3 regions of the Halobacillus sp. Cin3 genome follow, and region 3 is predicted to be linked to each of the others. Evidence: riboswitches for the same ligand, from Rfam matches in the RefSeq annotation. Region 3 holds a riboswitch; each other region holds the start of a gene.

Region 1 (9,664 bases), on a different contig from region 3:
CTTCCTTTCAGCTGATTTGTCCGCTCAAATCCAAATGGTCACGAATGACTAATTCCTGAGGATAAGTGGTGAAACGTTCACTGCCTGAGTCCGTCACCCGGAACGTTTCCGATATTTCAATCCCATCTGTATCAAACCAGAGTGCCGGGATGAGGTGAAAGGTCATATTAGGCTGCAGGACAGTCGGGTCCCCTTTTCTAATACTGGCTGTATGCTCGCCCCAGTCCGGAGGGTAATTCATGCCGACAGAATACCCGAGACGGGCTTCTTTTTCGTATCCGTATTTTTTGATCGTGTGCCGCCATACTTCCTCAAGCTCTCCACAGGTGACTCCGGGCTTCGCAAAATCAAGTACCGTCTGAATACCTTCGAGAACCACAGGAGCGACCTGTTTCATCTTCTCATTCGGCTGTCCGATGGCTACGGTTCTTGCAAGTGGAACGTGGTACCGCTTATAACACCCCGCCAGTTCTATAATGACGGCGCTTCCTTCCACAAACGGCCGGTCTGTCCACGTTAAATGAGGGATCGATGTATGATCTCCGGTCGGCAGCAGCGGCACGATGGATGGATAATCCCCTCCGTATTCCGGCGTCCCTTTTACGAGATGGTAATAAATCTCCGCTGCCGTATCACATTCCCTGACACCGGGCCGGACACTTTCCACCCCTTGAGTCATGGCGAGATCCGCAATCCGGGCTGCCCGCCTCATGTATTCAATTTCCTGGTCTGACTTGACCATTCTCACTTGGTTGACCAAAAGTGAACCATCCGCAAAAGAAGCGTCCGGAAGTCCCTGCTTCAGCCGTTCCAGGGCCATACCCGTGAAATAGTAATGATCCATCTCCACACCGATGCGCCGTTTCCCCTGACCGATCTGCCTGATAATTTCCGCTGCAAAATCCATCGGATGGTACACGGCTGAGTGGACATAGTAATCCGGATAGGCGATGACATTTTCATCGTAAATCCATGTCGTCACTTTGGCACCGCCGGCATCCTGGTACCGCCCAATCCAGAGCGGCTGAGGTTCATCAATCAAGATCACGAGCATTTGATGGACATAAAAGGACCATGCATCATAACCGGAGAGATAATTCATATTGGCAGGATCCGTTATCAGAAGCACATCAATCCCTCTGTCCGCCATATTTTCTTTGACGGCCTGCAGACGCTTCTGGTACTCCAAAATGTCAAACGGAAGAACCATTCCATCCCCTCCATCCAAGTAGTCGGAATTTTAAATCTTTATTACGTCCATTGTATTCAACAGAAATTTTTTATGTAATGTAAAAATTGTATGAATTTTCAAGGCTGTCCTTGCTACACAATGGACACAGATGTCCCCTTTGATGTTATGCTCTTTATAAATGCTTGTAGGAGGATGATCCATGACGTACAGTTACATCTCTCACCTTTACTGCCCGAAATGCTCGAAAACCTACAACACCTCAGAACCTCACCACTTATGTACATGCGGCTCACCACTGCTTGTAAACTATGATTTGGAAGCGCTGTCTTCATCCTGGTCAAAAGACAGCCTCAGAGACCGTAATCCCGATCTCTGGCGCTATCATGAACTTCTTCCACTACAGAACCCATCTTACCGGGTCTCCCTGGGAGAAGGGATGACACCGCTTCTTTCTCTGCCCGCGCTCGGAAAAGACATGAACATCCCCCATCTGGATATGAAGGATGAAGGCGTCATTCCAACGGGCTCTTTTAAAGCCCGCGGAGCTGCCGTCGGGGTATCCAAAGCCCGTGAACTCGGCGTAAAGGAACTGGCAATGCCGACAAATGGCAATGCAGGAGCGGCATGGTCCCTCTATGCCGCCAGGGCGTCCATCACCCCTACAATTGTTATGCCGGTCGATGCCCCGAAAATCACACGGAACGAGTGCGCGGTCTCGGGAGCACGACTCTTCCTAGTCAACGGCTTGATCAGCGATGCCGGACAAATCATTTCCCGGGCCGCGCAGGACCCGGACATCTATGATGTATCCACATTGAAAGAGCCTTATAGAATCGAAGGAAAGAAAACAATGGGGCTTGAAATCGCAGAACAGACCGAATGGAAGCTGCCGGATGTCATTTTGTATCCGACGGGAGGGGGAGTCGGTTTAATCGGTATTTATAAAGCGATTCGGGAGCTCCAGCGACTGGGATGGGTAGAGAACGGGCGGATGCCGCGACTTGTCGCTGTCCAGTCAGAGGGCTGTGCCCCTATTGTGAAGGCCTGGGAAGAGGGACGGAAAGAGTCCGATTTCTGGGAGGGTGCAGAAACGATGGCGTTTGGAATCAACGTTCCTAAAGCCATCGGTGATTTCCTTGTATTGGAGGCAATCTATGAGTCCAATGGCTGTGCGGCTGCTGTATCTGAATCATCGATTCGGGAAGAACAGCAGCGGGCGGCACAAATGGAAGGAACATTCGTCTGCCCGGAAGGAGCGGCTGCTTTTTCTGCTGCCCGTCAGCTGCGGCAGAAAAACTGGATCAAGGAAGAAGAGCACGTCGTCGTATTGAATACCGGAGCCGGCATCAAATACCCGGACACCGTAGATCTGGATATTCCAGTCCTTCAACCTGGTGACGCTCTGAAAAGAAAGGTATGATGAAAGTATTCTTAAAGAAAGTTGGGATAGAATGGAACGCATACAAATAGCAGAAGACCTCTCTTATTCACGCATTGTACACGGATTATGGCGTTTAGCCGACTGGAACCAATCGAAGGAAGAGACACTGGACTTGATTGAACATAATCTCGGTCAAGGCATAACGACATTTGACCATGCCGATATTTACGGAAGCTATACTTGTGAGAAGCTTTTCGGAGAGGCACTCAGCCTGAAACCATCTCTCAGGGATCAGATGGAGATTGTTACGAAGTGCGGCATCGTACTTCCTTCAGAAAACCGCCCGGAGCATATGTCCCATCACTACAATACGACGAAAGAACATATCATCAAGTCAGTTGAACAGTCGCTAACCGATCTTCAGACAGAGTATATAGACACTTTGTTGATCCATCGCCCCGACCCGTTCATGGACCCTGCATCCACAGCTGAGGCCTTCATTCAGCTGCAGAAAGAAGGAAAAGTACGTACCTTTGGTGTGTCCAATTTCAAGGATCATCAATGGCAGATGCTTGAATCCTATCTGCCGTTTTCTCTCGTAACCAACCAGCTGGAGCTTTCCGCCTATCAACTGGAAAACTTTGAAGACGGTACGTTAAACCTTTGTCAGCAGAAGCGCGTCGCACCTATGGCCTGGTCCCCTCTGGCCGGCGGAGAAGTCTTTACATCCAACGATGACAAAGCCGTGCGGCTGCGAGGCACACTCACGAAGATCCAGGAGGAAATCGGTGCCGAGGGCATAGATGAAGTCATGTATGCCTGGCTGTTGAACCATCCGTCCCGGATTATGCCGATCGTCGGATCCGGTAAAAAGAACCGGATTGCCGGGTCCGTAAGAAGCCTGGATTACACCCTCAATCATGATCAATGGTTTGAAATTCTCCAGAGCTCCATGGGCCATGATGTACCGTAATTCATTTACAAACATTTGATTCTAAAAAAAGGACCGGAACGACGCTCGTCATCGCGTCATTCCGGTCCTTTTCAACATTTATAATTCTCCAACTGCCTTCCGGATATCCTCCGCTTTCGTAATGGCGGATATGACAGCTGTGCCGGAAGCTCCGGCTTCCATGACTCTGTGTGCATTTTCCGTCGTGATGCCGCCGATGCCGACCACAGGCATGTCCGGCTGTCTTTCTTTTAATTCTTTGATCCATTCCGTACCGGAAACCGGGTTGGCATCCTTTTTACTCGTTGTAGGATAGACCGGTCCTGCTCCCAGGTAATCAACGAGGTCAACAGGGCTGTTTTCCCATTCATGCAGGTCGGAGACGGACAGGCCGATCACCGCATCAGGATGTGCCTCCCGAATCCCCTTCACATGTTCATCCGACTGACCGACATGAATGCCTTCCGCGTTCAATCGGCGGAAAAGGTCCACATCATCATTTACAATGAACAAAATACCGGCGGTTTTACAGCGCTGCTGCAATGCAGCTGCCAGCTGATATTTTTCATCTCCCTGCAGCGATCCTTCTCCTTTTTCCCGGAATTGGAAAGCCGTAATACCTCCTTCAATCGCTTCGTCCAGGATGGATAAAGGGTCTCTGTCACAGTCCTGACTACCCATGATCAAGTATTTTCTGAGCTGCTGTTCCAATTTCACCGGCCCGCCTCCTCTTCTGCTCCAAGAGCATCGATAAACGCAGGAACAAATGTCCCGGATCCTGACACATGAGGATGAGAAGCGGCCTGTTCTGCTGCTTTGCCAAAATGATAGAGACCGGCCCTGACGTTTCCTACGCGGTCTCCTTCAATGGCAAGAAACGCAGTGAGAACGGCACCAAGCAGACATCCGGATCCTGTAACTTTTGAAAGCCATTGATGTCCTGTATCGTTATTGAAGACTTCTCCTTGATACCCGATCACATCGGTTTTTCCTGTGCAGACGGCCATCGTCTCATAGAGTTCAGAAACTTTGAGAGCAATCTCATCGGTGTTGGAGGCTTCTCCAGAGTCCACCCCTTTTGTTTCGACTTTCTCTCCAGCAAGGAAAGCCAGTTCTCCCGCATTGCCTTTGATCACATCGACATTAACCGTCGACAATATTTTCCGGCAGGCCTCTGCTCTGTAGGAGGTGGCAGCCACTCCCACAGGATCCAGAACGACAGGTACGCCGGCCTCATTCGCCGCTTTTCCTGCCTCCAGCATCGCTTCCACCTGCTGCTCGTTCAACGTGCCGATATTCAACAGAAGGCCGTCTGCTAAACGAGCGACATCCCCGGCTTCCTGAACGGCATTCGACATAATCGGAGAAGCGCCGAGAGCAAGCAGGCCGTTGGCTGTATAATTCATGACGACCGCATTGGTAATGTTATGAATCAAAGGGCGTTCACTCCGCAGCTGCTGGATCAACGTTTGTGTCATGAATGAAAAACCTCCCTGCGTACGGCAAAATGATTGGTCGGGCCATCCCCTTTACCAAGATCGAAAGAATGGCGAATGGCCGCTGTAACAAAATGCTTGCCCTTCTCTACCGCCTGCGTGAGCGGATATCCCTGGCTCATATAAGCGGCTATAGCAGCCGAGTACGTGCAGCCTGTGCCATGGGTATTCGCTGAATCAATCCGTTCTTCTTCGAAGCTGTGCAGCTGATATCCGTCATATAAAAAGTCGACCGCTTTCCCTTTTAAATGGCCGCCTTTTACAAGCGCAGCACCGGCTCCCAGCTGTTCTACAATTTCCACAGCCGCTTCCTTCATATCTTCTTCATGATCGATCCTGCGATTGAGAAGGGTTTCTGTTTCCGGAATATTAGGGGTCACAAGCGTCGACTCTGGCACAAGATGCCTTTTTAAATAGATCTGTTCTTCCTGCTCGACAAGCGGATCTCCACTTTGAGCAATCATAACAGGATCCATAATGTACGGAGCATCGATGGTCTGCATCCAGTCTTTAATGACCTGCATCATTTCCTTATTGGCAATCATCCCTGTTTTCACAGCATGTACCGGCATATCTTCACTAACCGCAAACAGCTGCTCACGGATGAAGGAGTCAGGGAGGTGATGCACATCTTTAACTCCTGTCGTATTTTGGGCGACAACCGAAGTCACCACACTCATACCATAGCTTTTCAATTCCTGGAATGTCTTCAAATCGGCCTGGATACCAGCTCCACCACTTGGATCCGTACCGGCAATTGTTAATACACATGCGGGGTTCATTGAACCACTTCCTTTCCTATAAATGATTCTTTTCAATTGGATTCCATCAGGACTGCGGGAGCGGGCTTTCCACCTTCACTCTTGATAAAACGAACACAGCAATGACCGCTCCTGACAGACTACTCACTAGAAACGACGGAAGAAACGCAAAGACCGCTGCTGAGCTTCCCATGAACCAGTTGGCGGCGGGAGCGGCGGCCAGAGCACCAATCACACCTGTGCCCAGCACTTCTCCGGCTGCTGCAGAAAGCTTCCGTGCATATACCTTATAAAATACACCGGCAAAAAACGCCCCGAACATACCTCCGGGAAAAGCCAGAATCGTCCCGAGCCCCAGCAGAAAACGCAGCAGGCCGATGACAAAAGCGACAGCCACCGCTGGAATCGGACCGAGCATAACGGCTGCCATGACATTGACAGCGTGCTGGACAGGATAGGCTTTTGCTACTCCAGCGGGAAACCATAAAAACTGCGAGCCAAGTGTCCCTACTGCCACAAGGACGGCCATGAATGTAAGGATTCTGGTTTTATTCATCGGTCAGCTCCTTCCTGTGAATAAAATAAAAAAACCAGGTCCTCCGGGGACCTGGTTTTGATAGAAGAAGTCGATCAATGACGATCATGTGACTACTTCCCTCCGCTGGTATTAACCAGATCAGGTACGTAAGAGTCAGAAAGCGTCCATGCTTTCCTCTCAGCCTCTTCAGGCTCCCCTAGTAGTTTTGAAATCTATTCATTTGCATCAATCATATCAAAACTGGTTGAATCTGTCATCCTCTCCTGCTCCATACAGCCGGCAGAGAGACCTCCAAGCAAAAACATTTCCGTTCACAGCGGCCCGGGCTTTTCTACTTTTTTCAGGAGCCACAGCCGCACACTCAGCTCCAGTAAAAATAAATCATCCGCGTTCAACAGGGACAACCCCGTCAGCTGTTCAATATTCCTAAGCCGGTGCAGAAGGGACTGCCGGTGCAGATTCAGAGCTCTCGATGTCTGGCTGACATTGCTGTTGTACTTGTTATACACCATAAATGTATGGAGAAGCTCCGCCTGCCTTTTCTGATCGTAATCAATAAGCGGCTGGAGAGTATCCTGAACAATTTCCTCGATTTCTTTTTTATGGGATAAGGCCATCAAAAGCCTGTTCATCCTTGTCTCCTTAAAGAATGTCCGTCCCCCTGCCTCGTTCTGCTGCTCTCCCATCTGCAGGGCTGTCCGCGCTTCCTCATAGCTGTGATGGAATACTTGATACCCGTCTTTATGACACGAAATCCCCCATTGAATCGTGACACCTGCCAGCAGCTCGAACAAACGCCTTTCGACAAGGTCCAGAAATTGATTCGCTGCTTCCTCACTGCCTTCTTTGTCCGCCTCCAAAAAGATGATGACTCTCTCTTCATCAAAGGTCGTCATCACCTGCCGCCCCACCATGTGCCCGGCATAAGCAGCCTCCTTTTGGATGTAATAATTGCGGCTCTGTAGAGAAGAAGAAGAGGGAAGCTGTCCGTCGTTTCCTACCGACCGGCTTGCCGGCTGATGGAACAGAACCTCTCCGACAAAACAGACGTAAGGTTTCTCAAGATCATAGCCGAGAAGCCCGGCTTTCGACAACAGCTGCTTGTCCATGCGCTGCTCCTGCTTCGCCAGATCCAAAAGAAAGTTATCCTTGAGACGGATTTCTGTCATTTCGATGGCATTTTCCTTCACGAAATAAAGGGCACAGGCGGTCAGCGTGTGCTCCAGAATTGTCATCATCTCTGTTGTTACCTCTTGATCCTTTTCCGGCTGAAACAACAGATATCCCTGCTTCTTATAGTTGGATAGAATCGTAAGCTGATAACAGCATTCCTCACCGATTTGATAAGCTTCTATAAAATGTGTAAGCGGGTGCTCCAGATGGAAAGGATGCTCAATTAAGGAAACAACCGCTTCTTTACGTCCGTTCAACGCATCAATCAGGGAAGAATCAAAATGCTGATTGGCCCGGATGTGCTTCAAATGGTCGCTGATGGCATTGGGCAGCCCTGTATATTGATAGAGGATGGTCGTGATTTCCTGGAGTCCCTTCCCATTCAGGACACAATTGATCAATTCCTGACGGATCCCTTCAACATGCTTGTGAACCTTCTGTTTCTCTTCATTGATTAACTGCAGCACGCCTTGAAGAATATCCGCAAACCGTACCTCCCAGGGGATTTCCACAAGCACGAGCTCATGTTGTTCAGCTAGAGCAATGATACGATCAGGGATTTTAAACAAATGACGGCCGGTGGCAAAAGCCAGAATGGAAGCATCTGACCGGATGACATCCTTCACGTAGGCCTCCAGAGCCGGGATATTCTCCCCGCATCCCACTCCGGTGCTGAGAACGAATTCATTGTTTCTCACAAAATTTTCGACAGGCGTCTCTATGACAGAGATCCACTCCACATCACGGTCATAAACAGGTGTCTGCACGTTCGCTTTCTCTAACATCGGCAGCTTCAATACCTCTTCAACAGGTACACCCATCCCCACTCCCCCTTTTTCAGCTGTCCATCCACGTTTTAACCGTATTTGTATCTACATTGTTTCCCGTAATGATCAAGACCACAGGTCCTTCCGAAACCGGCTGATCAAGAAGATAGCCGGCTCCAACAGCAGCTGCTCCCTCTACGATGATTTTATGATGATCAAGGAGACTGTATAATCCTTCTTTAATGCGGTTTTCCTGTAAAAGCACCCCTTTATCCATCAACGACCGGGTCATAGAAAATGTATAACGATTATCCTCGCCAATGCCCCCGAGCAGACTGTCTGCGAGGGTGTATTCTTCTTCCAGCTTAACGACCGCCCCTTTTTTCAGGCTTGCCTGCATGACAGCACTTCGTTCCATCGTCACCCCGGTCACAGAAACAGTGGGATCCATCTTTTTCAAAACGAAACCGATCCCGGATAAAAGGCCGCCCCCGGACAGCGGGATCACCACTTCTTTCAGTTCAGGAAGCTGTTCCATCAATTCAAGACCGATGGTTCCCTGTCCTGCAATCACCTCGGGGTCATCAAAGGGCTGGATGATCGTCATTCCATATTTAGATGCCAGCTCCCTGCAGCGAACAGCAGCTTCATCCTGACCGGCCCCTGTTTGTTCGATATCCGCCCCCAGACGTTTCAGACGGCTAAGCTTCGCTTCTGGCACACGGCGGGAAATACAAACCGTACAAGAGATACCCATCTGCCGTGCCGCATAGGCGGTGGCGATTCCATGATTTCCTGTTGAAAATGTTGTCACACCACGCTTTTTTTCTTCTTCTGTTAAAGATAGCAGCTTGTTTGCCGCCCCCCTTATTTTAAAAGACCCTGCTGGGTGGGACTGTTCCATTTTCAAATAAACCGGCTGCCCTGAGCGTTCGGAGAAAAACTCCGAATACACAAGCGGCGTCGGTTTCACGATGCTCTCGATACGTTTTCTCGCTAACCACACATCTCTCAACACCATCTCTCCCAAATAACTCCCCCCTGTAAATAGATAAAAAATTCTGATTATTACTCATTATAGGGGATGGAACGATAGTCGGAAAAGGGGCAGAGTGTGGAATCTTTTCAAAATCCTCTACAAAAGAAGCCCTCCCGTGACAGGGAGGGCTTGATGTATTCAAGATGATTTCTTTTTTCCGGACGTCGTTGTTTTCGTTCGTGCTTTTGTCCTGCGCTTTTTCGTGGGTCCTTTTGTCTTTTCAAGGGATTTTTCCAAGGCATCCATCAGACTTGTAACGTTATCCGGAGCCGGTTTATCCTTCGCTGTTGTAATTTCTTCATTATTCTTCTTCGCTTCAATCAGTTCCATCAACGCTGTCCGGTAGTCATCTTTATATTTCCCAG
Region 2 (9,664 bases), on a different contig from region 3:
GAAAACTGAATTGATGTTCCTGCTGCATTTTTTCAAGATCGGCTTGTTCATCGTGGGTAACTGTAATCAGGTGGATCTTTTTATCGTTAAAGTATCCCTGGTCCTTTTCCAGCTGGTCAAGCTCATTCATGCAGGCAGGGCACCACGATCCCCGGAAAAATATAATCAAATGCCAGTGATCCTCTTCATGGCTTTTTAAATCCTCATAAAAACAGAATTCCCCGCCGGTAATTTTCGGAAGGGTAAAATCAGGTGCTTTTTCATTCAATGTAAACATCCAAACACACTCCTTTATCCATACTTCTCTTCTAAAATGCCCACAATCAAATGTAAACATGTGTGAAGTTTTTGTAATTTACCTTACAAATTGGAAAAAGCAGGATTAAAATAAAGTCAAAAGGGAATGAACATTCAATATACTTAAGAGGAGGGTTTGACACGATGACAGGTTTGAAAGCGCTGCTCTTGAACTGTAGTTTAAAGAAAACATCGGAGGAGACATCCCATACCGAAGCACTCGGACGGGAGGTTCTCGATATCCTGGAAAACGAAGGGGTACATACGGAAACCGTCCGTCTGGCGGATTATCATATTCCAAACGGCGTGGCGAAGGACCTCGGGGACGGAGATGAGTGGCCGGAGATTTTTGAAAAGGTCAAAGAGCGGACATCCTTCTGATCGGAACACCGCTTTGGCTCGGGGAGAAAAGCAGCATCGCAAGTGTGGCGATGGAACGTTTGTATGGAAGCAGCAGTGAAACGAATGAAAAAGGACAGGCGGTCTACTACAACAAAGTCGGAGGCGTCGTCATTACTGGGAACGAAGATGGAGCCAAGCACGCCGCTGCCTCTATGATTTACGGCCTTTCCCATATAGGTTTCGTCATTCCTCCGAATGTGGATGCCTACTGGGTCGGAGAAGCCGGTCCCGGCGCGTCTTATCTGGATGAAGGCGGCGGAGAGGAGAATGAGTTTACAAAAGGTCATGTGAAGATGCTTGCCTACAATACGCTGCACCTGGCCCGTATTTTTAAGAAAAATCCTATCCCTGCTGTTGGCAATACCACAGAGTAAAAGGAGCTGCTATATGGAAACGACCCATCAAAGTGTATTAAGTCTCTATGCAGAAACGAGAACAATTACGGAAAAGCTTGTTCAAACGCTGAAGACGGAAGACTTTGTTGTACAGGCGGCCAAGCATGTGAGTCCGACGAAATGGCACCTGGCGCATACAACCTGGTTTTTCGAGAAATTCATTTTGGAAGTATACATTCCTGATTACCGGCATTATAACGAGGCTTTCTTATTCCTCTTCAATTCCTACTATGAAACCGTCGGAGAATTCCACCCGCAGGAGAGGCGGGGTTTGATTACCCGCCCTACGGTGGAGGAAACGATGGACTACCGCCGTCATGTGGATCAGGAAATGAGCCGCCTGCTTGCTGAACGTGTCGGTGACGCAGATATTGACGGGCTTGTGGAAATTGGTCTGCAGCACGAGCAGCAGCACCAGGAGCTTATCTTAATGGACATCAAATACAACTTTTCCTATAACCCGCTTTATCCGGTATTCAAGGAGCAGGTGGATGCTTCCTATGGCCGTGCTCCTGAGCTTTCGTTCTTTGAATTCAAAGAAGGGATAGCGGATATCGGTCATAACGGGGAGGGGTTTGCTTTTGATCATGAAGGGCCGCGGCACAAAACGTATCTTCATCCGTACCGCATTGCCAACAGGCCGGTAACGAACGGGGAGTTCATTCAGTTTATGGAATCGGGTGGTTATGAACAGCCCGAGCACTGGCTTTCGGACGGCTGGGGAACGGTGAAGGAAAATCAGTGGAAACATCCTCAGTACTGGGTGAACAAAGACGGGGAGTGGCACATGTTCACACTTTCCGGTCTGCAGAAAATCGATCTCGATGCTCCGGTCAGCCATGTGAGCTTTTACGAAGCCGACGCGTATGCGAGGTGGTCCGGCCGCAGGCTTCCGACTGAACAGGAGTGGGAGCATGCCATGGAAAAGCTTGAAGTGGATGGTCACTTTATGGAGCACGAACAGTATCAGCCGCATTCCATTTATAAGGGAGACGGAACGATGGAAAAGGCATACGGCGATGTATGGGAATGGACCCAGAGCCCATACGTTCCCTACCCGGGGAATAAACCACTGGACGGGGCTCTAGGTGAATACAATGCCAAATTCATGGCGAATCAGCTCGTCCTCCGAGGAGGCGCCTGTGTCACGCCGCAGTCCCATATCCGGGCGACGTACCGGAACTTTTTCCATCCGGAGATGCGCTGGCAGTTCAGCGGATTCCGATTGGCGGAGGATGTATGAAGACGCATTTGAATGTAAAGGCGCCATCCAATATACTCAGCGGTCTTTTTGAAGAAAAGAAATGGATTTCCTCTAAATTTCTATACGATGAGCAGGGATCGCAGCTGTTTGAACAGATTACAGATCTGCCGGAGTATTACCAGACACGGACAGAAGCGCGGATTCTTCTGGAAAACCTGAGCACATGGAAATCAGTTTTCCATGAACCATCCGCCTTGATTGAGCTGGGCAGCGGCAGCAGTAAAAAGACGAAAATTCTGCTGGATCATGTGAAGAACATCGAAAGCTATATTCCGATCGATATTTCTGAAGAATTTCTGGCGGATACGGTGGCTCAGCTGCAGACATCCTATCCGGAGATTCACATTCAGGGCGTCAGTGCGGACTATACACAGCCGTTTACACTCCCTGATTTGAAAGGGAAGAAGAAAGTCATATTCTTTCCAGGCTCCACGATCGGAAATTTTGAACCGGGGGAGGCAGAGCGTTTTCTCGGAAATATCCGAAGTCTCCTGGAACCCGGCGATGAGCTGATCCTCGGAGTTGATCGCAAAAAAGATGAAACGGTCATTGAAGCGGCCTATGATGATGCGGCAGGGGTGACCGCCGCGTTTAATAAAAATCTGATCACAAGGATTAATCGTGAGCATGAAGCGTCCATTGATGTGGAGAGTTTTTCCCATGTGGCTCTTTATAATTCAAGTGCCGGAAGGATTGAAATGCATCTGGAAAGCGTCAGGGATCAAGTTCTTTCCGTCGGAGGGCATACCATTGAAGTGAAGAAACAGGAAAGAATCCATACAGAGAACTCCTATAAATACGATCCAGAAGACATCATCCAGCTGGGCAGATCGAGCGGATTTCTGCTTCAGCGTGTCGTATCAGATGAAAGAGAGTATTTCAGTGTCTGTCTGATGGAAGTGGTTTAAGAGGAAGGCCCGGACTCTTTTTAAGGGTCTGGATTTCCTTTTTTAAATAGAGTTAAGGGAGGAAGAGAAGGGTGATTTTAATCAGTTCCTGTCTGGCTGGTATGAAAGTGCGCTATGATGGCACCGACTGCCTCCAGGAGAAAATTCAAAAGTTAATATTGGAAAAGAAAGCGGTTCCCGCCTGCCCGGAACTGCTGGGAGGGTTCATGGTCCCGCGTCCCCCGGCAGAGATTGTCGGCGGTGATGGGGAGGATGTGCTGAAAGGACGGGCCCGTGTAATGGAAAAGACAGGAAACGATGTAACAGAGACGTACATAAGAGGCGCTTATTTGACATTAGAAACAGTAAGAGATCTGCAGATTGATACGGTGGTGTTGAAGGAGGGAAGCCCGTCCTGCGGCAGTACCCTCATCTATGACGGCACGTTCAGCGGCAGGCAGGTTGCCGGAAAAGGGGTCACAGCGGCCCTGCTTGAACGGAACGGCATTCAAGTGATGAGTGAGATCGATTTTATCCATACGTTGGTGTAAAGAGCCCCCTCTTAGGGGGCTCTCCTCATGTAGAAAAAGTATTTCTCCAATAGTGAGTCTGCGATTGTCACGTTCCGCTTATCGGTGGATCTTCGGCTCGTGGTTTCCCGCAGGCGTAACCACCGAATCCTCCACTTGAACTCCCCTGATCCAATTTAGCTCGTCCACGGGAAGGGAAAGGTCGCAGCTTCTGAAGGCACTGGAATAACAACAAGTCCTTCTAAAAGCTGAGAGCCCTTCTCATGGAACACTTTTTACTGGATGAATCCCGCTATAGAAGTAAACAGACAGAAAACAGAGACGGCATAGTATAATGAGGCGCGTCTTTTGGTTGTTTCTCTCTGTTCTTCAACACCAAGAATAACCATGAGTACGGCTAAACCTGCGAGAGTGAAAGACAAAAGGTCTCCTGATGTACCTGACCATAATCCGTAGCCGGATATAAAGACGATTATGACGGACAGGAAGATTCGAATCTTTTTTAACATATGTATCCGCTCCTTATAAGTGGATGGTTCTCTTTCCTTACTGCCTTCCTTTAAAGGACATAAAAAAACAAGGCAAGGCTGACAGCACTCAGGCCCAAGTTCAAGAAGGCATGCTTTTTCTGACGGATTAAATAATACCTCCAGCCGTCCAGCCCACTTTTCACGGCCCAGAACAGGATAAGAAGGGTGGCTGCGGTGTCGTTATTGGCAGAGCTGTCATCCAGCAGGTACCATCCAGCTGTGATCAAAAGCGCAGCGGGAAGGATGTTCCACGCAGAAAGGACCTTCAGTTGCGTCATTGATTTCCTCCTCTCCGATCCATATTTTACCTGAGATAAGCTTAAAAAAACACCCGTCCTGAAAAGGGCGGGTGTTTTTAGAATGGATAAAATGACCTGCCTTCCGTGCAGATAGCCATTATCAGTGGATAACTGACTTGGAAAGGAAACCCTTTGATCCAGTGGATCTTCGGGTTGTGTTTTCCACGCAGGCGTCACCACCCAATGTTCTTCGTAAGCGAAACAGATTCCGCAGAAAAAGAAGGGCTTCCAGAGAAAACGATCTTTGATTTGCTCTAGAAAGTGTTGCCGCTGTGTCTGGAAGACATTCATGTTACACAGATCGGATGATGCCGCCTTCGACTTTCTGCATTGCTCCATTAATGGCAGAAGCTTTCGGAGAAGCGAGGTAGACAACGACACTTGCCACTTCTTCCACCGTACCAAAGCGCTGGATCAGAGAGGTCGGCTCATTGTTTTTGAAGTAATCCTTCGTAAAGGATTCCAACTCTTCGCCTGCGTTCTCTGCTGCTCCCTTCATGAACCCGGCTACTCCCTCGGTCCATGTCGGTCCAGGAAGGACGGCGTTAACGGTTACGTTGGTGCCTTTTGTACGCTCCGCCAGGCCGCGGGTCAAGGAGTTAATCGCACCTTTTGTTGTGGAATAAGGAATCATTTCCGCCAGCGGTTTCACGCCGGCTTCACTGGAAATGTTCAGGATCCGGCCGGTATCCCGTTCAAGCATTTTGGGAAGGAAATGACGCGACAAACGTACGGCACTCATGATGTTGGTTTCAAAGTAATTCATCCAATCCTCATCGGTTACATCTTCGACATCTTTCACTTCAAACATGGCTGTATTATTCACAAGTACATCCAGGTCACCGATGGCCTCGACTTTTTGGATCAGCGCATCTGCGCCTTCTTTCGTCGACACATCAGCAGCAAATCCTTGAATGTCTCCGTGAGGATTTAATTCGTTTACAATACGATCGAGCTTTTCCTGAGTACGTCCATTAATGACGACGCGTGCACCTTCCTCAAGGAAAGTTTTCGCAATTTCTTTTCCGATTCCTTGTGTAGATCCGGTCACAAGGACAAGTTTATTTCTAAGTTGTAAATCCATGGTTGGAACACCTCTTTATCTTTTATTGCAAAGAGTATCGTACGGCTTTTGAGAAAGATACACAATGAATATGCTCACCAACCTTTTCTCCGGGAAGGAGAGGAGTTTGGTGTGTCGTGTCGAATTTGGTAAGGATTGGATGAAAAAGGAGGTTTGTATATGTCGTATTCTTATATCATAAACGTAGAAGCGGCCATTATGAAAAACGGTCAGTTTCTGCTCATTCAGCGGTCACCGGAAGAGGAGCATGCCGGCGGTCTCTATTCGCTGCCTGGAGGGAAAATGGAGTTCAGTCCGGATTCCCTTGATGTGCTGGAAGATAACGTCCGCCGTGAAATCAAAGAGGAAATCGGCCTCATTTTGGATGGGGACCTTACCTATGTACACAGCAATACTTTTTTAATCGGGGATATCCAGGTTCTGAATGTCGTATTTTTAACTGCCGATTTCAAAGGAGAGCCTTATATAAAGAGCCCGGAAGAAGTGGCGGACATGGTCTGGGTAGAGCCCGATCTGAACGAGAGTCCCGTCCCGATTCCTCCCTGGACAGCCAACAGTATCCAGAAAGCAGTGGAACGGCAGTCGAAAATCTATTTTTGACAAAAAATTCTAACGTGTTACGATGAAAGAGAATTGAATAGCGAGCGATCCACTAGGGGTGCCTTCTCAAAGGCTGAGATTAAAGTAATGCTTTAAGACTCTTGGAACCTGATCTGGTTTATACCAGCGTAGGGAAGTGGCCGATACCTATACATGTCTATGAAAATAAATGTATATCAGCCACTTTTCCTATGCCGGGGAAAGTGGCTTTTTTAGTGGGAAAAATCAGTGGCGGATCGTTCAACAAAGGAGAGAGTGGACATGAAATTTTCAGAAGAAATTAGAAAAGCCGTAGATGAGATTTGGGAGGGAAGCTTTCAGCATCCTTTTGTAACGGGGATTGGAGAGGGAACGCTTCCTCTCGAAAAGTTCCGCTATTATGTGCTTCAGGATTCCTATTACCTGTCCCATTTTGCCCGTGTCCAGTCATTGGGAGCTGCAAAGTCTGAAGATATGGCTGTCATGGCCAATATGGCGTCTCATGCTCAGAGTACGTACGAAGCAGAGCTTGGGCTTCATGAGAATTTTTCGAAGCAGCTGGGCATTACGCAGGAAGAGCGGGAGCAGTTCAAACCGTCACCAACGGCCTATGCTTATGCGTCCCATATGTACAGAGGAGCGTATAACGGGGACTTAGGGGATGTGATTGCGACGATTCTTCCGTGCTACTGGCTGTATTATGAAGTCGGCGAACATTTGAAAGAGTCGTCGCCGGAAGAACCGGTCTACCAGGAATGGATCGCGGCTTACGGCGGGGATTGGTTCCGGACGCTTGTAGAGGAGCAGATCGAGCGTCTTGATGAACTGGCTGAAAAGAAGACAGATGCCGGCAGAGCCAGGATGAAGGAATTGTTTATCATCAGCAGTCAGTATGAATATATGTTCTGGGAAATGGCTTACCGTATGGAGGAATGGCCGTTTGATATAAAACAGTCGATCGCAGCCGGACGTGAATGAAACTGCATGTCATATCCACAGGGCGGCAGTCCCGGGAGGAACTGTGCACGAGGGTGGCTGCGATTGAACCAATGATCGATTTCTTCCACCTTCGAGAAAAGCAGTGGTCCGCAAGTGAAATAGCGGGAACTATAGATACTTTGACGGAGCTCGGGTTTCCGACCGAAAAGCTCGTGATCAATGACCGGGTGGATGTAGCAGCAGCAAAAGCGGTGCCACACGTGCAGCTGGCTGGTCACAGTTTATCGGTTCAAGACGTGAAGCGAGCGTTTCCATCTTTACACGTCAGCTGTTCCGTCCATTCGGCAGAAGAAGCGGTGGCCGCAGAGGCTGAGGGAGCGGATGCTGTTCTATTCGGCCATGTCTTTGAGACGAATTCCAAACCCGGGATGCCGGGGAGGGGGCTTGGTGCACTGAAGACCGTCACCGGGGCCGTGTCCCTGCCTGTCATTGCTATTGGGGGATTAACACCGGAAAATGCTTCCAGTCTTAGGCATTACGGAGCGTCGGGAGCGGCCGTGCTGTCGGGGGTTCTTCTGGCAGAAAACGCTGAAGAAGCGGTGCGCCGTTATCGATATCAATTGGAAAGGAGATGAAGGGATGCTTTATGACGCAATCGTTGTAGGTGGAGGAGTCATTGGCAGTTCTGTGGCCTATCAGCTTGCCAGGCGGCAGAAAAAAGTGCTCGTCATCGACCGGGGGAAAACCGGACAGAAGGCATCAAGCGCCGCAGCGGGCATGCTCGGTGCTCAGTCCGAATGGAAAGGGGACGATCCGCTTTTTCAGATGGCGAGAACGAGCCGGGCGATGTTTCCTTCTCTTGCAGCTGAATTGAAAGAGCTCAGTGGAGTGGATATCGGGCTCCAGCAGAAAGGGTTATATAAAATTGCTCTTACAAATGAGGAAAAGGAAGCGTGGAAGCAGCTGGGGAAATCGCAGAAAGCGGTCGGTGAAACGGCTCGGTGGATCGATCGTGATGAAATGCGTGAAACAGAGCCGTCTCTTTCAGACAGGATTTCAGGAGCTTTATACCTGCCGGAAGACGGTCAGGTGGACGCACCAAAGCTGACGAAAGCGTTTGCCGCTTCGGCCGCAGCACTCGGCGCGGATTTCCTGGAACACACGGACGTCACCGGCTTGGTGGAAGAAAACGGTCGGATCATTGGAGTCAGAACCATCGGAGGCACGTATACAGGGAATGCGGTCATCGCAGCGGCCGGGGCATGGAGTGCTTCACTGCTGAATGCTGAACGCACCATTGTGGAAACGTACCCGGTCAAAGGGGAGTGCTTTTCTGTCCGGACGAAACGCCCGCTCATCACAGGGACCCTTTTCACAAAAGACTGCTACATCGTTCCGAAGGCCGGAAACCGCCTCGTTATCGGTGCCACTGAACATGTGGGTTCCTTCGACGAGTCTGTTACCTTAGAGGGCCTTTTTCAATTGATGGAAAAAGCCCGCCGCCTCATTCCTTCACTTACGGAATCCGAAATGGAAGATACGTGGGCCGGAATCCGGCCGCAGACGAAAAGCGGCATTCCTTATGTCGGCCCTCATCCTGAAAAAGAGGGGTTATGGATGGCGACAGGCCATTATCGGAACGGCATCCTGCTTTCAGCGGTGACAGGAAAGCTGATGGCTGATCAAATCGAGGGGAAGTCGGTGGATCCTGACTGGGTGACGAGTGGACAAAGCTTCATCACGATAGAAGGAGGTTTATCATGAATGTGAAATTAAATGGCGAGTGGCATGAGATTCCTGACCATCTGGATGATGTCCGTACGCTCCTGAGTCACTTTCAATTGGATAACCGGGTGGTCATGGTGGAACTGAACGACACCATATTAGAAAAAAGCGAGCATGGCCATTCACAACTGCATGAAGGTGACCAAATTGAACTGGTCCAATTCGTAGGAGGGGGATAATAATGCTTAAGATTGGAAATTTTACGTTTAACTCACGACTGCTTTTGGGGACAGGGAAATATCCTGATTTTGAAACGCAGAAAAAGGCTGTAGACGTATCGGAAACCGATATCCTCACCTTTACCGTCCGGAGAATGAACATTTTTGAACCGCAGCAGCCGGACCTGCTTCAACAGCTGGACGTCGGCCGTTATACACTCCTGCCTAACACGGCAGGGGCGGAAAATGCAGAAGAGGCAGTGCGGCATGCAAAATTAGCCAAAGCTTCCGGACTTTGCGATATGATTAAGGTAGAAGTGATCGGCTGTAAAAAAACGCTTCTGCCTGATCCTGTCGAAACGTTGAAGGCGACGGAAATGCTGTTGGAGGAAGGCTTTACGGTTCTTCCTTATACGTCCGATGACGTCGTCCTTGCGAAAAGACTGGAAGAAATGGGAGCCCACGCAATAATGCCCGGGGCGTCCCCGATCGGGTCAGGGCAGGGGATTCTCAAC
Region 3 (9,664 bases):
GCTGGTCTCATAAAAAGGAAGCTTCTAAAAATGGCACGACCAACTCTGGTTCTAAAATCGACAAAGGATATGTCGGCCATAAGGCAGCAAAAATGATGAAGCGTTCAAAAAACATAGAAGCAAGGCATCAGAAAGCTTTGGAAGAGAAGGAAACACTCCTTAAAAATGTGGAAACCAGCGAGTCATTAAAATTAGAGCCGTTGAAATTTAAGTCGAAGGAACTTCTGCATGTTGAAGAGCTAACCGTTATGTATAACGATGCCAAAGTCAATCAACCTGTTAGTTTTACTGTTAATCAGGGAGATCGAGTCGTGTTCGATGGTAAAAATGGTACAGGGAAAAGCAGTATTTTAAAGCTGATCTTAGGAGAGTCCGTCCAGCACACGGGAACGATCATATCAAATTCAGGACTGATCATCTCCTATGTGAAGCAGGATGCTTCTGATTTAAAGGGGAGTTTATCCGGTTTTATAGAAGAAAATAATATCAACGAGCCATTATTTAAGGCCATTTTACGTAAGATGGATTTTGAACGGGTGCAATTTGAAAAAGATCTATCCACTTTTTCAGAAGGTCAAAAGAAGAAACTGCTCGTAGCCAGAAGTTTGTGTGAAAGAGCTCATGTATACATCTGGGACGAGCCCTTAAATTTTATTGATATGTATTCCCGTATGCAGATTGAGGATCTTATTGAAAGGTTTCAACCTACAATGCTTTTTGTCGAGCATGATCAAGCATTTAAAAAGAGAGTTGCGACAAAGACAATCACTTTATAGCTTTACACATGATTACATTAATCAGCCCTTTATGAAAACCACTGTTGAAGTTAGGAATGAGGAAATGAAACGATCATTAAATACATTAGGTTCCATCATTCTTTTTATCGGAGTCGTGCTGTTTATCCTTAGGTTTCAATCAGGTATGGATCTTTTTTATACACCCTGGCTCTTTTCTATTACAGGGTTGGGTTTCCTGGCTTTTTATGCAATTGCAGCTAAAGAAGAAACGAGCCTTTTCTGCAGGGTAGGCTTGCACAAGTATGAGAAAATCGGCTGGGATGATGAAATAAAGTCCAGAGCTGTATATCAGTGTCAAAGGTGTGGAAGGAAGAAGACAGTGTTCAGATCTGTGTAGATCCGCTCTAGATTGCCACATAAAGGGAAGGTAATCATGAATTTAGAAGTACCAAATTGGACGATCATTCTAACGGGGTGTTATGTTTTGCTTCATCCTTTTCCTCCCTGAATGTGTGAGTTTTATCAACGGATGATGCTTTTCGTATCAGAAATGAAACCCAGCCCTCTCCCAAAGGTGAGGGCTGTTTTTTATGTCCACTGATTTACGCTCTGACATCTCCCTGACACATTCAAGACTTATAGTGTAATCAGATCAAAGGAAATGAGGGAGCGGAATGAGTGAACAGAAGACATCACTTTTAAAAATAACCGGCATCGCTTTATCATCAGGGATTTTAGGGGCCGCACTTACATTAGGAACCGTTTCTCAATTGGAAGAACTGCCGAATACATCTGAAACGGTCAGTGCGTCTCAAGAGTCGGTGGAAGGTGAGACAGAAACCTTATCCACAACGTCTGCCTTGTCTACAGCGGATGTTGCAGAGCGAGCTTCGGAAGCGATTGTCGGTGTCGTAAACTTGACTAACCAGCAGACGCCGTTTGCTTCGGCAGAGGAAGTAACGGAGGCGGGTACAGGCTCGGGCGTCATTTATAAGGTGGAGGATGATGCCGCTTATATTGTGACGAACAACCATGTGATTGAAGGGGCCTCGGAAGTGGACATCTCACTTTTTGATGGGGAAACCACCTCCGCAGAAGTCATTGGCGCCGATGCGCTTACGGATATCGCCGTTTTGAAAATAGAAGGAAGCTATAGTATTGAACCGCTGGCCTTCGGCGACTCCGATTCCGTCCGTGCAGGCGAGGGCGTCCTTGCAATCGGGAACCCGCTCGGACTGGACTTATCCCGGACGGTCACTCAGGGAATTGTCAGTGCGGTCGACCGGACGATTTCTGTAACGACGTCTGCTGGAGAGTGGGATCTTGATGTCATTCAGACCGACGCCGCCATCAGTCCGGGGAACAGCGGGGGTGCGTTAATCAATGCCTCGGGTGAGCTGATCGGAATCAACAGCTTGAAAATGGCGGATGCCGATGCGGAAGGGCTTGGTTTTGCGATTCCGAGTAATGATGTGGAAACGCTGATTACGGACATGAGTGAAGATGGTCAGGTGGACCGCTCCTACCTCGGCGTGGGTGTCGTCGGCGTCAATGAGGCGCCTGCCCAGTACCGGACGTCACTGCCTGAGGGAACCGAAGAAGGCGTCATTGTCGCCTCTGTCGATGAAACGTCGGCGGCTGCTAAAGCAGGCCTGCAGGTTGAAGATGTGCTGACTTCTATTGATGGAGTGGCAATCTCAGACAGCACGGACCTGAGAAAATATTTATATACAGAAACGAGCGCAGACGACACCGTCGTTGTGGAATTTTACCGCAATGGACATTCGCAGACGGTGAATGTGACCCTTACGGAACAAATCAATGAGTAGAATAGGAGTTTTGAAGAGATGAATAAAAAAATGCTGCTGGGAGGAGTGGTCGCGGTTTCCGCTGTCCTCCTGATTATTTTGAGCCTGAGTATGGATCCGAAGGAAAGTGTAGCTTCCGTGAACGGAGAAGACATTGAAAAGGAGGAGCTGTATGATACGCTGGTGGAACAGTACGGTCAGGAAACGCTGGATACGCTGATTACCAACAAAATCGTTGAACTGGAAACAGAAGAAAATGACATTACGGTGAGTCAGGAAGCTGTGGAGGAAGAACTGGATGTGTACTATGATCAGTACGGTGGTGAGGAAGCCTTTCAGTCCACCCTTGAAGCAAGCGGGATGACGATTGCTGACGTAGAGAAGGATATTGAAGATTACTTAGCTGTTGATCTGCTGCTTGCTGAGAGAATTTCCATCACTGATGAAGAAAAGGAAACCTACTTTGAAGAAAACAAAGAAAGCTATAATGTACCGGAGCAGGTAAGCGCACGCCATATTCTGACCGAGACGGAAGAGGAAGCAGAGGAAGTGCTGACGAAACTGGAGGATGATGAGGCGTTTGAAGATCTTGTGGCTGAATATTCCATTGATGATACGACGGTGGCATCAGGAGGCGATCTTGGAGCGTTCAGTGAAGGTGAAATGGTCGAAGCCTTTGAGGAAGCCGCTTTTTCGATGGAAGTTGGGGAAGTCAGTGATATCGTTGAGACGGAGTACGGCTATCATATCATTGAAGTGACCGATCATACCGAAGCGCAGGATGCGGTTTATGATGAAGTGGAAAAGGAAATTGGTGAGACGTTATACCAATCCAAAGTCAGTGAAGAGTACAACCTTTGGATGCAGGAGAAAATGGAGGAGTACGATATTGAAAATACTCTGGAGTAAATAAGAAAAGGCCAGCCGTTTACAGGCTGGCCTTTTCAGTTTCTTGAACATGTATTGGTCATCAAGTGTGTTTTTTATGAGGGTAACGGTCACATTACGCTTATCGGTGGATGCTTGCCGCGGGCACGGCTTCAGCTAACGTGGGCAGGAAAGCCACCTGCCCAAGTAGATCTTCGGATCGCGCTGTTTCCGCAGGCGTCACCACCGAACGCTTCCCGTGTCCTTTATCCATAACTGTTTTTGAACCTATTCATCTAATAATCCCTGGAAATCATAAACACAGGAAGGATGTCTCTACAACCTGAAAAGGCCAGCCTTTTATGGGCTGACTTTTTTCCGATGCTTGATGGAGGTGCGCGTCTCTAGATAGGAAAGCAGCTCATCGATGATTTGCTCCTTATCGTAGTCCATCGAGGCGACATGGTAGGAATTCTCCAAGACGTATTTCGATACGCTGTTTGAATAGACTTTTCTAAGGATGTAATCGGTATTCTCTGGTGGAACGACGTTGTCAACGCTGGACACAAAACAGGTGATCGGACATCGAATGCCGGTTAATTTTCTTCTGACGACCTTCATATACTTCAACAGTTCCTGGTAAGCGGTCAACGGTGTCTGGGTATAGGTGATTTCCACAGCACCAGGATCTTTGATGTCAGGCTTTCCTTCCTCTATATAAAAGGGCTCGGAAGCTTGTTCCAGATGGGAGAGCGCCGGAATATACATAGCTGGGTTGATTAACGCAATGCCGGAAATGCCGGGATATTGAGCAGCGAGGTCCAGGGTCAGCGTGCCTCCCATCGACTGACCGATGACGAACACCTCCCTGCACCTTGAATACAGTTGAAGATAAGCGGTTTCGATTTGCATATACCAATCGGAAAACGAGCAGGAAGCCAGGTCTTTATAGTGCGTTCCGTGACCTGGAAGTCGTGGCACCGATACGGTATAACCTTGATCCGCCAGCCCTTCTGCCATCTCTCTCAGACTCTGGGGCGTTCCTAAAAAGCCATGACAGAGCAGTACCCCTGTATCATTTCCTTCAAAAAACAACGATTCCGCACCATCAATAACCGGATAGGCTTCCTTCATCATGTTTCCCTCCATCTTCATTCACTGGTCGTTCGATAAAAATCTATTAGTGCTATTAAAATACAATAATTCCGATAAGTCAACTATGTTATATAAGCTGATCGATTTGATCAACGCTTACCTTCCATGTGAAATGGATTTTTCAGCGTCCATCCAGGAATGATAGAATAGCAGAGAAAGTGTAAAAGGGGGCTTGCTTTTGAAGGGAATCCTATTGGTGCTTTTATCTGTTTTATTCCTGACAGCGTGTCAAAGTGAAAGGGAATGGTCCTTCTCTGAAATTGGGAAAAAGGATCTTCCAGGGGACGCGTTGTCCTATTTTCAAACGGACATGGAAATCATATGTTCCAAGATGGAGATCAGAATATAGTATATATCTATTTGAACGGAATAAAACAGGGCGAAGGGGCGGAATATTATACATCCTTCGAGGTCCGGGCAGAAAAAGATACGCTGAACCTGTTATACAAGACAGAGGCCGGCGCTGGTGGTTCGCATAAATCCGAACGCTTCTACAGAGTGGACGGTTATAAAAGTTATGAGATCCTGAGGATTTATGAAAACGGAAAAGAAGCCGTCTTTGAGACCATATCTCTGGGCGGATAATTTTCTCTATCCCTATAGAAAAAAGGACTCTCCTCCTCTCATTCGCCTTACCCTGATACATAGGCGCCGCCAACGCCTATACTACAACCTGGTCATGTGGTGAAGTCACGAGGAGCATTTGATGAAGGGTGCGGGAACAGAACAGACCCACCCATAATCGGAACCCGCGCTTCTTTTACCTACATAAATAAAACAACATGAAAGTGAGTTGGACGATGCGGAATATTCTTGCTGCCTTAATCAGCAGTTTTGTAACAGCTTTATTGGTTTCTATTTATCTCACATCGGATTACAGCAACCTGTTAGGAAACTTATATTTTAATTTAGTCAATATCTATTTGGGGCATGCTGTGTTTGCCCTCCCCCTATCCTTGATAGCCGATCGTTTAAGCAGTCAGCTGTCGTTGGGACGCTTTTTTATTGAGTGGGGCCTGTATCTTTTAATTGGACCACTTCTAGCTGTGTTATTGGCTGTCTTTACGATGTTCTTAAGCTTGTATCTCATACCGATCAGTTTCATTTTTCCAATCACCTACACGCTCGTTAAAAAAATTCCTGCTGCTTTCCTGAAGAGGAGTCTGACAGCGGCTGTCCTCTTATCCGTTGCGGTCACCGCGGCTATGTATTACAGTATCCGTTAGTTTCAGTGTCATAAATAAGCTGTTCGGGTCTTCCTTGTAGCCGGCGAAAGGATCGCAGAAAATAAACCCGAACTTCTTATACAGCTGGACAGCCGGATGGAACGCCTTTTGAGACCCGGTTTCTAAAAAGAGCTGTGTATACCCTCGATCACTGGATTCATTTATGATGTGTTGGAGCATTCTATGGGCGACGCCTCGTCTTAAATGGGAAGAGGCTGTTCTCATCGACTTGATCTCTCCGTGCGCCGGATGGAGTTCTTTCAACGCTCCCATTCCCGCCAGCTCTCCCTTTTCCCAGGCTGTCCAAAAGGTCACGCCGGGCTGCTTTAATTTTTCTATATCCAATGCGTGGATGCTTTCGGGCGGGGAGTGCAGGGTCATATTGAAAAGGTGCTCCTTTATGAATGCTTGTACTTCCGCACCTGTTAAATCATCTTTTTTGATGTTCATCCAATGCCTCCTGTTCTATTCGTCATCCGTTTACATTTCGCGATTGAACAGGACTTGTCCTTTCCAGACGCCTATGTTGTAATGAAAATAACAGTTTTATAGCATGTTTCACTAGGGGAGCCCTGATGACCGGGCTGAGAAAAGCAGAAGCTTTGACCCTTACAACCTGATCTGGCTCATACCAGCGGAGGGAAGTGAAGCGGTCGATGATTGATCTTTTCTTACATGATGATCAAGCCCGCTCCTTCTCTCGAAGGGGCGGGCTTTTTATATGGAAGGAGAGAGTACGATGATTCAGTTAGAGGAATTGCTGCAGAGAGTGGAGGAAAAGGAAGAGGAGATGCGCCAGCTTCTAGGGGATTTGGTCGCCTTTCCGACGTTAAGCCCTCCAGCCCGAAATGCGGCGGAAGCACAACAGTACATAGAAGAGTATTTAAGCCGGATGGATTTTGAAATAGACACATGGGAACTGTATCCCGGTGATCCGATTGTCGTCGGAACGAAAAAAGGAACCGACCGGGAACATAGCAGAAGTCTCATCTTAAACGGTCATATTGATGTGGCTGCGCTGGATGAAGGGGAATCGTGGGGGCATGATCCTTTTATACTGACCTTGAAGGACGACCGCTTGTACGGTCGCGGCACGGCGGATATGAAAGGTGGAATGGCGGCTGTTCTGTTTGCACTCAAATTGCTCCATGAAGCGGGAATCGAGCCGGCCGGCGACCTTCATGTGCAGTCCGTCGTCGGTGAAGAGGTCGGAGAAGCAGGAACAAAATCCTGTGGAGAAAGAGGGTATCAGGCAGATTTAGCCATCGTAGCCGATACGAGTAACTGTGCCATTCAGGGGCAGGGAGGCGTCATTACCGGATGGATTACGATTGAAAGTCCGGAAACCTTCCACGACGCGGAACGCCGTTCGATCATTCATGCCGGTGGAAAAAGATACGGAGCAGGGGCAATTGAAAAAATGATGAAAATCATCCAGTCGCTGCAGGAATTGGAGCGGCACTGGGCGGTTACGAAATCGAGTCCGGGCTTTCCACCTGGATCGACGACAATCAATCCTGCTGTCATTGAAGGTGGAAGGCACGCGGCTTTTATCGCCGACCGCTGTGCTTTATGGATTACCGTGCACTATTATCCAGAAGAGCATTACGAAGATGTGATCGAAGAAATTGAAGCACATGTCCGTGCTGCCGCCCAGGCCGATCCATGGCTGAAAAACCATGCCCCTCAATTCAAATGGGGAGGAACGTCCATGATTGAGGACCGCGGAGAAATTTTCCCCGCCTTTTCTGTTGATCCTGCTCATCCAGGGGTACAGCAGCTCCAACAGGCCCATAAAACCATCCATGGTACGCCGGCGGAAACGTCCATGTCTCCGACTGTGACAGATGGAGGGTGGCTCTCAGAAGCTGGGATCCCGACGATTCTCTACGGCCCAGGCACGCTCGATCAGGCGCATGCAGTAAATGAGTCGCTGGACAGGAGACAGCTGTTGGATTATACGAAAACGATGATGGCTTTTTTGCACGATTGGTTTCAACAGACAGATGACAAGGAGGAAGCGTAATGTTTACAGACCGTTTATACGAAAGTGCCCGTCCGATTTGGGAAGCCTACCTCGATCACCCATTCGTCAAAGGGATTGGGGACGGCACGCTCGAACTTGAGAAATTCCAATTTTTCATGCGCCAGGATTATTTGTACTTGGTTGATTACTGCCGGGTGTTTGCTCTTGGTTCCGTTAAGGCGAAAAGCCTGGATACAATGACGATGTTCTCTGAACTGCTTCATTCCACTTTAAGTGAGGAAATGGAACTGCATCGGAACTATGCGGCGCGGATCGGCATCAGCCGGGAGGAACTGGAGGAGACAAAACCTTCTGCCACCCTCCTCGCTTATACGAGCTATATGCTGAACAAGGCAAATCAAGGATCAGAGGCTGAGGTGGCGGCCTGTGTACTGGCCTGCACATGGAGCTACAACGTGATCGGCCTTCACCTTGCCGAACAGAATCAAGGGGAAAAGCACGAGTTTTACGGCGATTGGATTGAGATGTATGCGTCCGACGAATTTTCTGAGCTTGCTTCCTCCCTGAAAAAATTAATCAACGAGCTGGCTGACGGACTTCCGGAAAGGGAAAAATCTCACCTCGAAGAGATCTTTATTCATACGAGTAAGCTGGAGTATATGTTCTGGGAGATGGCGTGGAAACAAAAAATGTGGGTCGAGGAAGAGAGCTTTTTGAACGAGTAATTAAATTTTCTCCTGATGTAGAAGAAAGGGTGTCGAGAACACACAATCGACAGCCTTTTTTGCTGTGATTTATAAAAAGGGGTTCCTGTTCGTCATCGCGTAAAAGCAGAATTTTTCTTGAACATCGGCTGTTAAAGGCTTACCTCCTTCCGTAACGCATGATCTATGAGAATCGACCTGTTATGTTTGATTTATATACTATGAGGACAATCTTTTTTAGACAGGATAGCCTCTCTTTTCTTTCCTTATTAGGTGAAGTCACGAGAGCGTTCGGTGGTGACGCCTGCGGGAACGGCACGAGCCGAAGATCCACTTGGGGAGGTGGTTTTTTTGCCCAAGTTAGCTGAGGCCGTGCCCGCGGCAAGCATCCACCGATAAGCGGCACGTGACCCTTCACTCCCACGATAAACAGATAAATCCACTGAATGATAAGCAAATGCTGAGACCGCCCTCTCCTAAATGGAGAGGGTTTTGTCATTAATGTCGAAAGTAGTCAAAATGTCACGAACGATGTAGAATAAAAGGTAGTCTATCCCTTTCAACCCATTTGAAAAAAGAGGCAAAGGAGAACATACCTATGAAGGAAATTCAACAGCAGATCCTCCACTATATTACCGGGATTCCGAACACGTTCATCCCGACGGGTAAGATTGCGGAGTCTCTCGGATACTCAGATAAAGCCATTCGAAATCATCTGCCGGCAGTTCAGGATTATTTGGACGAGCAGGGCCGGACGGGTGTTATTGAGAAAAAAGCCGGCCGCGGGGTGCGGCTTGCGATTAAAGAAGCTGACAACGCCCTGTTGATCGACCATCTCCATCATTCCTTTCCTCAAAATGAAGCGCACGAACGTTCTCTCCGGACGAAAATCGCCTTTGACCTGTTGTCCGCTCCACGCCCGGTCACCATCCAGAAGCTGCGGAAAGACTACTACCTTTCCCATACCGCTGTCAGAAATATTCTGGATGAAATCGAAACATGGCTGCACCCTTTTCATCTGGAAATGGTCCGCAAGCAGAAAATCGGCGTCTATATATCCGGAGAGGAAAAACAGATCCGTCAGGCCGTGACAGGACTTTCTGCACTGGAAGGCCCCGCTGAAGATGTAACAAAGGTTCTTTTTGATTCCTTCTTCATCCGGACGATTCAGCACGAATTG

The links. A riboswitch is a leader RNA that binds a small molecule or an ion and turns the genes downstream of it on or off. The one in region 3 is predicted to bind thiamine pyrophosphate.
Region 1: linked by a shared signal. The riboswitch ahead of thiW (energy coupling factor transporter S component ThiW) and the one ahead of QMA39_RS09235 (acetylornithine deacetylase) in region 3 are both predicted to bind thiamine pyrophosphate.
Region 2: linked by a shared signal. The riboswitch ahead of tenA (thiaminase II) and the one ahead of QMA39_RS09235 (acetylornithine deacetylase) in region 3 are both predicted to bind thiamine pyrophosphate.

Annotation. Positions count from the first base shown of each region.
Region 1 covers NZ_CAMZMV010000003.1:192,152-201,815, reverse strand. The annotation lists gene QMA39_RS11705 (M24 family metallopeptidase) at 8-1,210, opposite strand; gene QMA39_RS11700 (threonine synthase) at 1,392-2,612, shown strand; gene QMA39_RS11695 (aldo/keto reductase family oxidoreductase) at 2,644-3,546, shown strand; gene thiE (thiamine phosphate synthase) at 3,625-4,242, opposite strand; gene thiM (hydroxyethylthiazole kinase) at 4,239-5,003, opposite strand; gene thiD (bifunctional hydroxymethylpyrimidine kinase/phosphomethylpyrimidine kinase) at 5,000-5,803, opposite strand; gene thiW (energy coupling factor transporter S component ThiW) at 5,850-6,338, opposite strand; TPP riboswitch at 6,419-6,528, opposite strand; gene QMA39_RS11670 (PucR family transcriptional regulator) at 6,632-8,314, opposite strand; gene QMA39_RS11665 (pyridoxal-phosphate dependent enzyme) at 8,331-9,281, opposite strand; gene QMA39_RS11660 (Ku protein) at 9,438-9,664, opposite strand, start outside.
Region 2 covers NZ_CAMZMV010000001.1:299,495-309,158, forward strand. The annotation lists gene QMA39_RS01690 (redoxin domain-containing protein) at 1-277, opposite strand, end outside; partial or broken gene QMA39_RS01695 (flavodoxin family protein) at 442-1,073, shown strand; gene egtB (ergothioneine biosynthesis protein EgtB) at 1,087-2,337, shown strand; gene egtD (L-histidine N(alpha)-methyltransferase) at 2,334-3,266, shown strand; gene QMA39_RS01710 (DUF523 domain-containing protein) at 3,338-3,796, shown strand; gene QMA39_RS01715 (hypothetical protein) at 4,051-4,284, opposite strand; gene QMA39_RS01720 (hypothetical protein) at 4,335-4,583, opposite strand; gene QMA39_RS01725 (SDR family oxidoreductase) at 4,897-5,688, opposite strand; gene QMA39_RS01730 (NUDIX domain-containing protein) at 5,848-6,288, shown strand; TPP riboswitch at 6,333-6,440, shown strand; gene tenA (thiaminase II) at 6,550-7,245, shown strand; gene tenI (thiazole tautomerase TenI) at 7,242-7,841, shown strand; gene thiO (glycine oxidase ThiO) at 7,846-8,970, shown strand; gene thiS (sulfur carrier protein ThiS) at 8,967-9,170, shown strand; gene QMA39_RS01755 (thiazole synthase) at 9,173-9,664, shown strand, end outside.
Region 3 covers NZ_CAMZMV010000002.1:214,568-224,231, reverse strand. The annotation lists gene QMA39_RS09270 (Lsa family ABC-F type ribosomal protection protein) at 1-776, shown strand, start outside; gene QMA39_RS09265 (trypsin-like peptidase domain-containing protein) at 1,412-2,566, shown strand; gene QMA39_RS09260 (peptidylprolyl isomerase) at 2,585-3,454, shown strand; gene QMA39_RS09255 (alpha/beta fold hydrolase) at 3,773-4,546, opposite strand; gene QMA39_RS09250 (hypothetical protein) at 4,928-5,152, shown strand; gene QMA39_RS09245 (hypothetical protein) at 5,368-5,793, shown strand; gene QMA39_RS09240 (GNAT family N-acetyltransferase) at 5,749-6,243, opposite strand; TPP riboswitch at 6,347-6,453, shown strand; gene QMA39_RS09235 (acetylornithine deacetylase) at 6,533-7,819, shown strand; gene tenA (thiaminase II) at 7,819-8,505, shown strand; gene QMA39_RS09225 (BglG family transcription antiterminator) at 9,083-9,664, shown strand, end outside.